3 regions of the Shewanella sp. SW24 genome follow, and region 3 is predicted to be linked to each of the others. Evidence: predicted binding sites of a transcription regulator. Region 3 holds the regulator's gene; each other region holds the start of a gene.

Region 1 (3,288 bases), on a different contig from region 3:
TCTAAAAACCGTACTCCAATGGCCCAACTCTTTGGGTCAATCTTGCTAAGGGGGGCCTGCTAGAAGGCGGTAAAGAATGCCTTCAAATGTTTATCTATGTTCAGGTTTATCATAAACACGGCCTGTGCTGTTCATTAAATGAAATAGTGTTTCCCTGCGTGCATTGGTTAGTATCAATCTTGGCATGCTCTCTAAAAATCATTCTCGAAAGCTCAATAGACCCTAGATGAAGTCAGAAAAATTAAAGGTGCTAGCGTATAAGCCTACAGAATCAGCCATTGTCCGTTTGGATAAGTACCAATATAACCAAAGGGTATTCTTCCACAGAGATACCAAGATAGGCGTTCACTCGTAAAGGCTGAAAGTTTAACGTCAGCTAGGAGCAGTGTTGCGAGCGTATTAGCGTCATCGGATGTCAGCGCGCATATTTCTGCAACGGGAATAATTTTCCAAGTGGAGAGGTAAGCTGACTTAGAAATTTCATCGACTTCGCTGTCAGAAATCCAAGCATGCACATCATTTACTACTGCCTTTGTTTTTAACGAATTTGCCAAGTCATGGTCTGTTACACACAGGCTTTCATAGTGGATTTCGTAAGGTGTTTCAAAAAAGGCTTCAGGATCGGATTCAAGAAAAGCGGCGATCTCCTCTAATGTACCGTATGTCTTTGCTGTTTCCTCTGGCAGACCTACGTTGGCTGCCCATGCACAAGATTGAAGTTGCTGTAATAAGATGGCGTTATCGGTCATAGGGTCTGTGCACTCTAATGGTCTGTGTATATGCTGCTTTTTATCTTGCCATATTTGTCTTAGCACTATTAATCTAACCAAATGTCAGACATAAAAAAACCGCTGGATAGCGGTTTTTTTATGGGTCTTAAGTGTAAAAATTGAAATGAATTAAGACTATAGACCCGCGTCAGCGCGCAATATTTCGGCTTTATCAGTAGCTTCCCATGGGAATTCGCTGCGACCAAAGTGGCCATAAGCGGCGGTCGCTTGATAAATTGGACGTGCTAAATCTAGCATGGCCGTTAAACCGTATGGGCGCAGTTCAAAGTGTTGACGTACTAACTTGATCAGCACTTCTTCAGACACCTTACCTGTACCGAAGGTCTCGATGCTGATAGAGGTAGGCTCTGCCACACCAATAGCGTAAGACACTTGGATTTCACAGCGATCAGCAAGACCTGCTGCAACTATGTTTTTTGCTACATAACGGGCAGCATATGCCGCGCTACGATCCACTTTTGATGGATCTTTACCAGAGAATGCGCCACCACCATGACGGGCCATGCCGCCGTAAGTGTCAACGATGATCTTACGACCCGTTAAGCCACAATCACCTACTGGACCACCGATAACAAAACGGCCAGTTGGGTTGATAAAGAACTTAGTATCTTTGTTTAACCATTGAGCTGGTAATACTGGCTTGATGATGGTTTCCATCACACCTTCAATTAAGTCGGCTTGTGAAACGTCATCTCTGTGTTGAGTCGATAACACAACTGCATCGATACCGACAATTTTGCCATCATCATAGGCAAAAGTGACTTGGCTTTTCGCATCTGGGCGTAACCAAGGTAGCGTGCCATTTTTACGGACTTCAGACTGACGTTTCACTAATGCGTGGGCATAGGTGATAGGTGCAGGCATCAGAATGTCGGTTTCGTTGTTGGCATAGCCAAACATTAACCCTTGATCGCCAGCACCTTGCTCTGCAGGGTCTGCGCGGTCTACACCTTGATTAATGTCGGGTGATTGCTTACCAATGGCGTTTAATACTGCGCACGAGTCTGCATCAAACCCCATATCTGAATGGGTATAACCAATTTCACGCACCGTTTTACGGGTGATTTCTTCAATATCAACCCAGGCAGAGGTAGTGACTTCACCACCCACTAATACCATGCCGGTTTTGACATAAGTTTCACACGCTACGCGTGCTTTTGGATCTTGAGCCAGAATTGCATCTAGCACAGCATCAGAAATCTGATCTGCAATCTTATCGGGATGACCTTCTGAGACCGACTCAGAAGTAAACAAGTGCTTTGCCATAGTAGGAAAATCTCGTCGTTAGCATTCAAACGTGTAGAAGCATCTACATCTAGACGGCTATTTTAGTTTAAATCCGATTGCCGATCACCCCCGATAATAAAAAATCCTCTCAGATTGTGACCTGAAAACGACTACGCTCAGTCATAAATAGGTTATTTTTCTTATATTTCATAGTATTAAGTTTGCTATGTTTTTGAGAAATTTATTTCTCCATTACAAGTGATCCTTGCTATGCCCTCTCAAGTAAACGCGAGCAAAGTGACCGGCTTGTTTCTGCGACTTGTATACCCAAGCGACCTGAATCCTGCATCTTCAGGTTGTTTGGGTACATATTCGCCCATCTTTTGCTGAGTGAATGGTAATTTTAGTTTGCGTCACACTGGCATGTAGGGGAAAATATGCATCCAAATTGCCCGCTAGACCCCACAAACAAGCAGGAGAGAGCATGTCTTCCCGTAAAGTACTCGCAAACGCAATCCGTGCGTTAAGTATGGATGCAGTTCAAAAAGCAAATTCAGGCCATCCCGGCGCCCCAATGGGTATGGCAGATATTGCTGAAGTGCTGTGGAATGATTTCCTTAAGCACAACCCGAACAATCCGAAATGGGTAGATAGAGATCGTTTTATCCTCTCTAACGGTCACGGTTCAATGCTGATTTACTCTTTACTTCACCTGACTGGTTATGAATTACCAATTGAAGAGCTTAAACAGTTCCGTCAATTGCATTCTAAAACCCCGGGTCACCCAGAATACGGTTACACCCCAGGTGTTGAAACCACAACGGGTCCACTCGGTGCGGGCATCAGCAACGCTGTTGGTATGGCGATTGCTGAGAAAACCTTAGCGGCACAGTTTAACCGTGATGGTCACGATATCGTTGATCACTACACTTACTGCTTCCTCGGCGATGGCTGTTTGATGGAAGGTATTTCCCACGAAGCCTGTTCATTAGCCGGTACTTTAGGTTTAGGTAAACTGGTCGCATTTTGGGATGACAACGGTATTTCTATCGATGGCCATGTTGAAGGCTGGTTCACCGATGATACGCCAAAGCGTTTTGAAGCTTACGGCTGGCATGTGATTGCCGGTGTTGATGGTCACGATAGCGCGGCAATCCGTGCTGCTATCGAAGCGGCGAAAGCCGTTACTGATAAACCAACCATGATTTGCTGCAAAACCATTATCGGTTTTGGTTCACCTAACAAATCAGGCAGCCACGATTGCCACGGC
Region 2 (3,288 bases), on a different contig from region 3:
TGGTGCATCTTATGGCTCAAGCCAACTTTCTCTAAAGCCTTAGCAATACGCTCAGTATCACAGCTCGAATTGGTATCAAACATGCCCTTGTGGGGCGTTAAGCCCATGCTGACCAATTGCTCTGTGGTGAGGTCAAAATAGTGCGGTGTATCCTGCTGCACTACGGCGACGCGACAGGCAAACGCCTTGGGCGACAAGCGCTCAATATCTTGATCAAAAAGGGTAATTTTGCCCTGAGTCGGGCGAACAAACCGATACAAACAGCGCAGCAAACTGGACTTGCCCGCACCGTTAGGGCCAATCAACCCCAGCATCTGCCCCATTGGCAGCGTAAAGTTAATATCGGAAAGTATGGTTTTGCCATCGATACACCAGCTCAAATGACTCACATTGAGCGCGACTGACGGGCTCAATGATGGGTTAGTGTCATTCACGGGGCTATTAGTTTGGATTGCGGAAAGTTTCACCTAAGCGGCGCTCCTATCGAGTCCAAACCTGTATAAAAAAGGTTGTGCATATTGTCATCTGCTCCCTCGAGTCACCCGCTCGAGAACTAAGGCTGCACGCAGCGATAACAGAAATAGGCAGGTCTCCTGACTCGTAGGGAAGAAGATTCGAGATCTTTTTCACTACTCACAGTTGCGGGCACAGTTCGGGCTGACTGACGAGCAGTTCCCCGATTCCCTATTATGTTTGGGTTGATATGCTCTTTGTTAACAACGCCACTGTGAATTAAAACAACGGAGCGATTCGAACAAAGAGAGTCTATTCCCAACACCTATTTCTGCGACGTTATCACTCATTGCGCATGTAATACGCTATCTGGTTCAAACGTCAGGGAAAAGCATTATCCTACATCTATACCATTAGGCAATGCTGTTTAAATCAGAATATTTTCATGTCAGCTTATTCTCGCCAAACGATCACGCCTACATGATAGCGCCGAGATAGTGAAATAAGGCCTCAACACCTGCGCCCACTAGGCCAATCTAAACGCCAATAGCAGACACCCTGTTCATCTTGCAGCACATTAATGCTCACCACGGCCGCCACGGGTAAATCGAGTTGACTATAAAACCCCACCGCCCGTTCAACCCCTAGGGCACGCGCCATTAAGTGACGGATCACCCCGCCGTGGGTCACGACCCACACTTGAGTGGCTGGCATATTGTCAGCGGTTTCATTAACGGCACTGTTTTCATTACCCATTTTATGTGAGTCAAGGGTCAATCGTTCAAACTCGGCGGCGAGTATCTGGTCAATCGTCCCATTCACCCGCGACTCAAAACTTGCCATAGTTTCACCATTAGGCAGCGGAGTTTGCCAAGGGTTTTGCCAATACGCAGCTAAGCGTTCGCCCTCTTGTTGATACAGTTCATCGAGCCGACAACCGTCCCAATCACCAAAATCAATTTCCTGTAAACCCGACAAACACTGCGCCTGCAATGGCCTTGACTCAGATATCAGTGCCGCCGTCGAATGCAACTCGGCGGCAAAAGCGTGGGCAAAATCGGCGCAGCGGCGTGAAATCGAGCTATAAATCGCGCTACACACGCTGGCCTGTGACTCAACTGCTGCCGACATTTGTTGCCAACCCTTTTTACTCAAAGGCACATCCACACGACCCCGCAAAATAGCGCCGCCTTCACACTCACCGTGGCGTAACAATAACAACCGAACTTGTTTCATATATGCCTTTTTAGTTAGGGACTAGATGCTAGGAACTCAAGCCAAGTGCCTAAATTCTTGATTCTCGATTCTCGCTCCTAATGCCTTTGACTTTCATCTTGCCCTGACAATCATAAGTCGCGTATTATGGACGTCTATACGTTTAAATGTCCAAAGCAAATTTTTAAGAACAAGTATTCAAAAAATGTCGGCAGACGACAATAAAATGCACTTAGCATAACAATGGCCGATTTTTGGACTTAACTTAGCTGTATTTAAGGTAATTATTTATGACGATACCCTCAACCAAAGCCAGCCAAATATTAGCAGACATTCGCAAACAGCTTGCAGAGCGCATTCTGATCTTAGACGGTGCCATGGGCACTATGATCCAAGGCTACAAGCTGGAAGAAGAGGACTATCGCGGCGAACGCTTTAAAGATTGGCATACGGATGTCAAAGGTAACAACGACCTCTTGGTCTTGTCACAACCTCACATCATCAAACAAATTCACACCGACTACTTAAACGCCGGTGCCGACATCATTGAAACCAACACCTTTAACGCCACCACCATCGCCATGGCCGACTACGACATGCAGTCGCTGTCCGCCGAAATTAACTTAGTCGGCGCGCGCCTCGCCCGTGAAGCTTGTGATGAAGCCTTTGCTGCCACAGGCATTCCACGCTACGTCGCCGGTGTGTTAGGCCCCACTAACCGTACGTGTTCGATTAGCCCTGATGTGAACGACCCAGGCTATCGCAACGTCAGCTTCGATGAGTTAGTGACTGCTTACAAAGAATCCACTAAGGCGCTGATTGAGGGCGGCGCGGATATCATTATGGTCGAGACCATATTTGATACCTTAAATGCCAAAGCCGCACTGTTTGCGATTGAATCGGTATTTGATGACTTATTTGGTCAGCATTCTAAAGACAGATTGCCGATCATGATTTCGGGCACCATTACCGATGCCTCTGGCCGCACACTGACTGGCCAAACGACCGAAGCCTTTTACAATTCCCTTCGCCATATCAAGCCCTTATCTATCGGTCTTAACTGTGCACTTGGGCCAAAAGAATTACGCCCCTATGTGGAAGAATTATCCCGCATCAGTGAGTGTTATGTGTCGGCGCATCCGAATGCAGGCCTGCCGAACGAGTTTGGCGGTTACGATGAAACCCCAGAGGACATGGCGAACGTGATCGAAGATTGGGCGCGCGAAGGCATGCTTAATATTATCGGGGGTTGTTGTGGTAGTACGCCTGAACATATCCGCGTGATCCGCGAAGCGGTGAGCCGTCACGATCCACGTATTTTGCCAGACATTCCGGTCGCTTGCCGCTTGGCCGGTTTGGAACCACTGACTATCGACGCCCAATCCCTGTTCGTTAACGTGGGTGAGCGCACCAACGTCACAGGTTCGGCCAAGTTTTTAAAGTTGATCAAAGAAGGCAAGTTTGAGCAAGCGCTCGATGTCGCCCGCGAGCAGGTCGAAAGCGGCGCGCAAATCATCGACATCAACATGGACGAAGGCATGCTCGATGGCGCCGAGATCATGCACAAGTTTTTAAACTTGATTGCCTCTGAGCCCGACATCAGCCGCGTACCTATTATGA
Region 3 (3,288 bases):
TCTGCGCCTTGTACTTCAAGGGCGGCGCGGCGGCTGCGGCCTTAGCATCGTTAACGTCTGGGTTATGGGCAAGCGTGTTCTGGATAGGCGTTGTCGGTATAGGTTTTGGTATTCCATTGCTGTTTATGCTGCTACCCGCCGCGACTCGCCACACTAAGGGCGCGATGATCATGGTGGCTTGTGCGAGCTTAACGGGCGTACTCGCCTTAAGACACTTTATTGTGTACGCAGGGCAAAGCTATTTAAGCTGAGTGTAAGCTGGCTTTACATATTGATAGATAAAGAAAAAGCACTGGCAATGTCAGTGCTTTTTTATTGTTTGAATCGTGAGAAGGTTTGCCAGTATAAGCAGGACGCTTATTGGGGTAATAACTCGATAACCGACTTCACCGTTAGCACTAAGGCGCTGATACTGCACAGGACTAACGTTGCCATCTTTGTCTTCTCTTTATCGACACGGCCCACTAATCGTCCTGCAACTAAGTAACCTAAAATCACTGAGGGGAGCAGCATCAACGACAGCCATAGATGTTTTAATTCTAATAAGCCAGTGATCGCTAAAATGATCAATGCAATCATGGAGCTAAAAATGAAGAAGGCCGACAGGGCTGCACGAAACTGCGAGGCATCTTTGCCTGCCAACAAAATCGCCATCGGCGGGCCACCAATCGCGGCGATATTGCCGAAGATCCCTGAAACCACGCCCGCACCGAAGAGGGTTTTCTTATTCACTGGCAGGCTGAATTTATACAGGCTGAGGATCACTGCGACAGTCACAATAGCGGCGATGGATAAACCGAGTATGGGTTGAGGCGCAAACAGTAATAAACTCGCGCCGATAAAACCACCGGGCACGCGGCCTATGAGCGCATATTGCAAGCCATTGAATTCTAAGTGACCGCGTTCACGCACTAAGGTCAGCAGGGCGATGGAGAAACCCATAGCAATAACAGGCGCAGGTACAAGTTGTGGATCGACGATATACAGCAAAGGACTGGCGACAACCGCAAGCCCAAACCCAATCAGACTTTGGGTTAAGGCGCCCAGAAACACGACCAGCGAGGCTAAGGCGAGTGTCTGTGGATCTATCATAGAAAACATAGGATTTCCTATATCCCAAACCAACTCAAGATGGTGAAATTTAAAGTTTGAAGTCGCTTGGGTATAAACAAAAAGGGATCGTTAACGATCCCTATTGATGAGCACTGTGATATGACTTTGAAAGCGACGAGTCGCTATTCCATGTCTTCCCACTCGATTCCCATTTGATCCATCAACAACTTGGCTTCTGCGGGAATGCTGTCTGGGTTATCTTTTGACAGATCTTCATCGTTGGGCAATGGCTGGCCAGTGTAGGCGTGCAAAAATGCCTCACACAACAGCTCGCTGTTGGTGGCGTGACGCAAATTATTGACCTGACGACGAGTACGTTCGTCCGTGAGGACCTTAAGCACTTTGAGCGGAATAGACACAGTAATTTTTTTTACTTGTTCATTCTTCTTGCCATGTTCAGCATAGGGGCTGATGTATTCCCCATTCCATTCAGTCATTGACTCACCTGTTATAACGCTAAATTCGGGGCAGATTTTAAACCCTTACAAAGAACAGTCAAATTATTGCTACTATTTCTTTGTGATTGCAAACAGATTTCTTTATGTTCAGACGTCTAAACGTCTTCACGCCTATTGACGATGGCGTTGGGCTTAGGTACATTTAGACGTCCAGACATCTCTATCAGTCTATCGAATTTAGGAGTCCACCCATGGCAGAGCGTCAATTAGCCACACTGGCAGTGCGTCAGGGTATCGAAAGCGATACTCAATATGGCGCAGTTGTGCCACCGATTTATTTGTCGACTAATTACGCCTTCGATGGTCATAAAAATCCCCGCGAATTCGATTACAGTCGTTCAGGCAACCCAACGCGCTGCATTTTAGGCGAAGCATTAGCGCAATTAGAAAAGGGCGCCACTGGCATAGTGACGTGCACTGGCATGGCGGCCATCACCTTAGTGACGACTTTGCTCGGCCCCGATGACCTATTAGTTGTGCCCCATGATTGCTATGGCGGTTCTTACCGTTTATTTACCAACTTGGCGAAGAAAGGCCAGTTTAAGCTCATTGTGGTCGACCAAACCGACAGCCAAGCGTTAGCCACCGCCATTGCCCAGAATCCTAAGATGGTGTGGCTCGAAACCCCATCGAACCCGTTATTGCGTGTGGTGGATATCGAAGCCATTGCTAAGGCGAGCCATGAGGTCGGCGCGCTGGTGGTGGTCGATAACACCTTTTTATCGCCGATATTGCAACAACCCCTATTGTTAGGCGCGGATATCGTTATCCATTCCACCACTAAATATATCAATGGTCACAGCGATGTTGTTGGCGGCGCTGTGGTCGCCAAAGACGTGCAAATCGGCGAAAGCTTACATTGGTGGTCGAACACTCTAGGCTTAACGGGGTCAGCCTTCGACAGTTATCTGACCCTGCGAGGCCTGCGTACCTTAGCGGTGCGTATTCGCGAGCATCAAACCAATGCCCAGCGTATTATTGAGGTATTAACGCAAAGCCCTGTGGTGAGCAAAGTTTATTACCCCGGTCTTGCGGATCACCCAGGTCACGCCATTGCGGCCAAGCAACAACAGGGCTTTGGCGCTATGCTGAGCTTTGAGCTCAAAGGCGGCGAGGCCGAAGTGGTGGCCTTTTTAGGTGCACTCAGCTTATTTAGCGTGGCGGAAAGTTTAGGTGGCGTCGAAAGTTTAGTGGCCGTGCCCGCCACTATGACCCACAGAGCCATGGAGCCGCAGGCGCGCTTCGAGGCTGGTATTAAGGACACCCTATTGCGTCTATCGGTGGGTATTGAAGATGCCGCCGATTTAGTTGCAGATATTCAAGCAGGATTAGCCGCCGTTGTGGCTTGTCAGTAGAGGAATAATAGATGGCACGTTGTCACTTACATAAATTTGGTGGCTCCAGTTTAGCGGATGCCGATTGTTATCGTCGAGTTGCCCATATCCTGTTAACCCACGGTCATAGTGATGATCTCGTGGTGGTCTCTGCGGCGGGTAAGAGCACGAATTTCCTGTATAAATTATTAGCGCTGCGTGATGCGGGTCAGCTATGGCAAGAAGAATTACAAGTGCTGATCAGTTACCAACAGGGGTTGATTGAGCAGTTGTTGTCGAATGAACAAGCCCGCGATCTGCGTGAGCGTTTGGCCACTGATAAAGCGCAACTCATCAGCTTGTTGTCCTTAGACGAGCGCAACGAATACCAAATCAACCATGTG

What was found. The regulator MetJ, encoded in region 3, represses methionine synthesis genes. The targets are predictions, from matches to a motif close to TAGACGTCTAGACGTCTA.
Region 1: the regulator MetJ is predicted to act here: its motif matches at 2,100-2,117, upstream of metK (methionine adenosyltransferase).
Region 2: the regulator MetJ is predicted to act here: its motif matches at 1,817-1,834, upstream of metH (methionine synthase).

The regions. Positions count from the first base shown of each region.
Region 1 covers NZ_JAKKSH010000002.1:407,866-411,153, reverse strand. The annotation lists partial or broken gene L5M17_RS03515 (transposase) at 1-186, opposite strand, end outside; gene L5M17_RS03510 (hypothetical protein) at 264-749, opposite strand; gene metK (methionine adenosyltransferase) at 906-2,057, opposite strand; gene tkt (transketolase) at 2,503-3,288, shown strand, end outside.
Region 2 covers NZ_JAKKSH010000028.1:3,570-6,857, reverse strand. The annotation lists gene L5M17_RS18470 (ABC transporter ATP-binding protein) at 1-467, opposite strand, end outside; cobalamin riboswitch at 566-742, opposite strand; gene L5M17_RS18465 (histidine phosphatase family protein) at 964-1,689, opposite strand; gene metH (methionine synthase) at 1,959-3,288, shown strand, end outside.
Region 3 covers NZ_JAKKSH010000025.1:57,853-61,140, reverse strand. The annotation lists gene nrfD (NrfD/PsrC family molybdoenzyme membrane anchor subunit) at 1-251, shown strand, start outside; gene L5M17_RS17720 (sulfite exporter TauE/SafE family protein) at 358-1,101, opposite strand; gene metJ (met regulon transcriptional regulator MetJ) at 1,236-1,550, opposite strand; gene metB (cystathionine gamma-synthase) at 1,763-2,926, shown strand; gene L5M17_RS17705 (bifunctional aspartate kinase/homoserine dehydrogenase II) at 2,938-3,288, shown strand, end outside.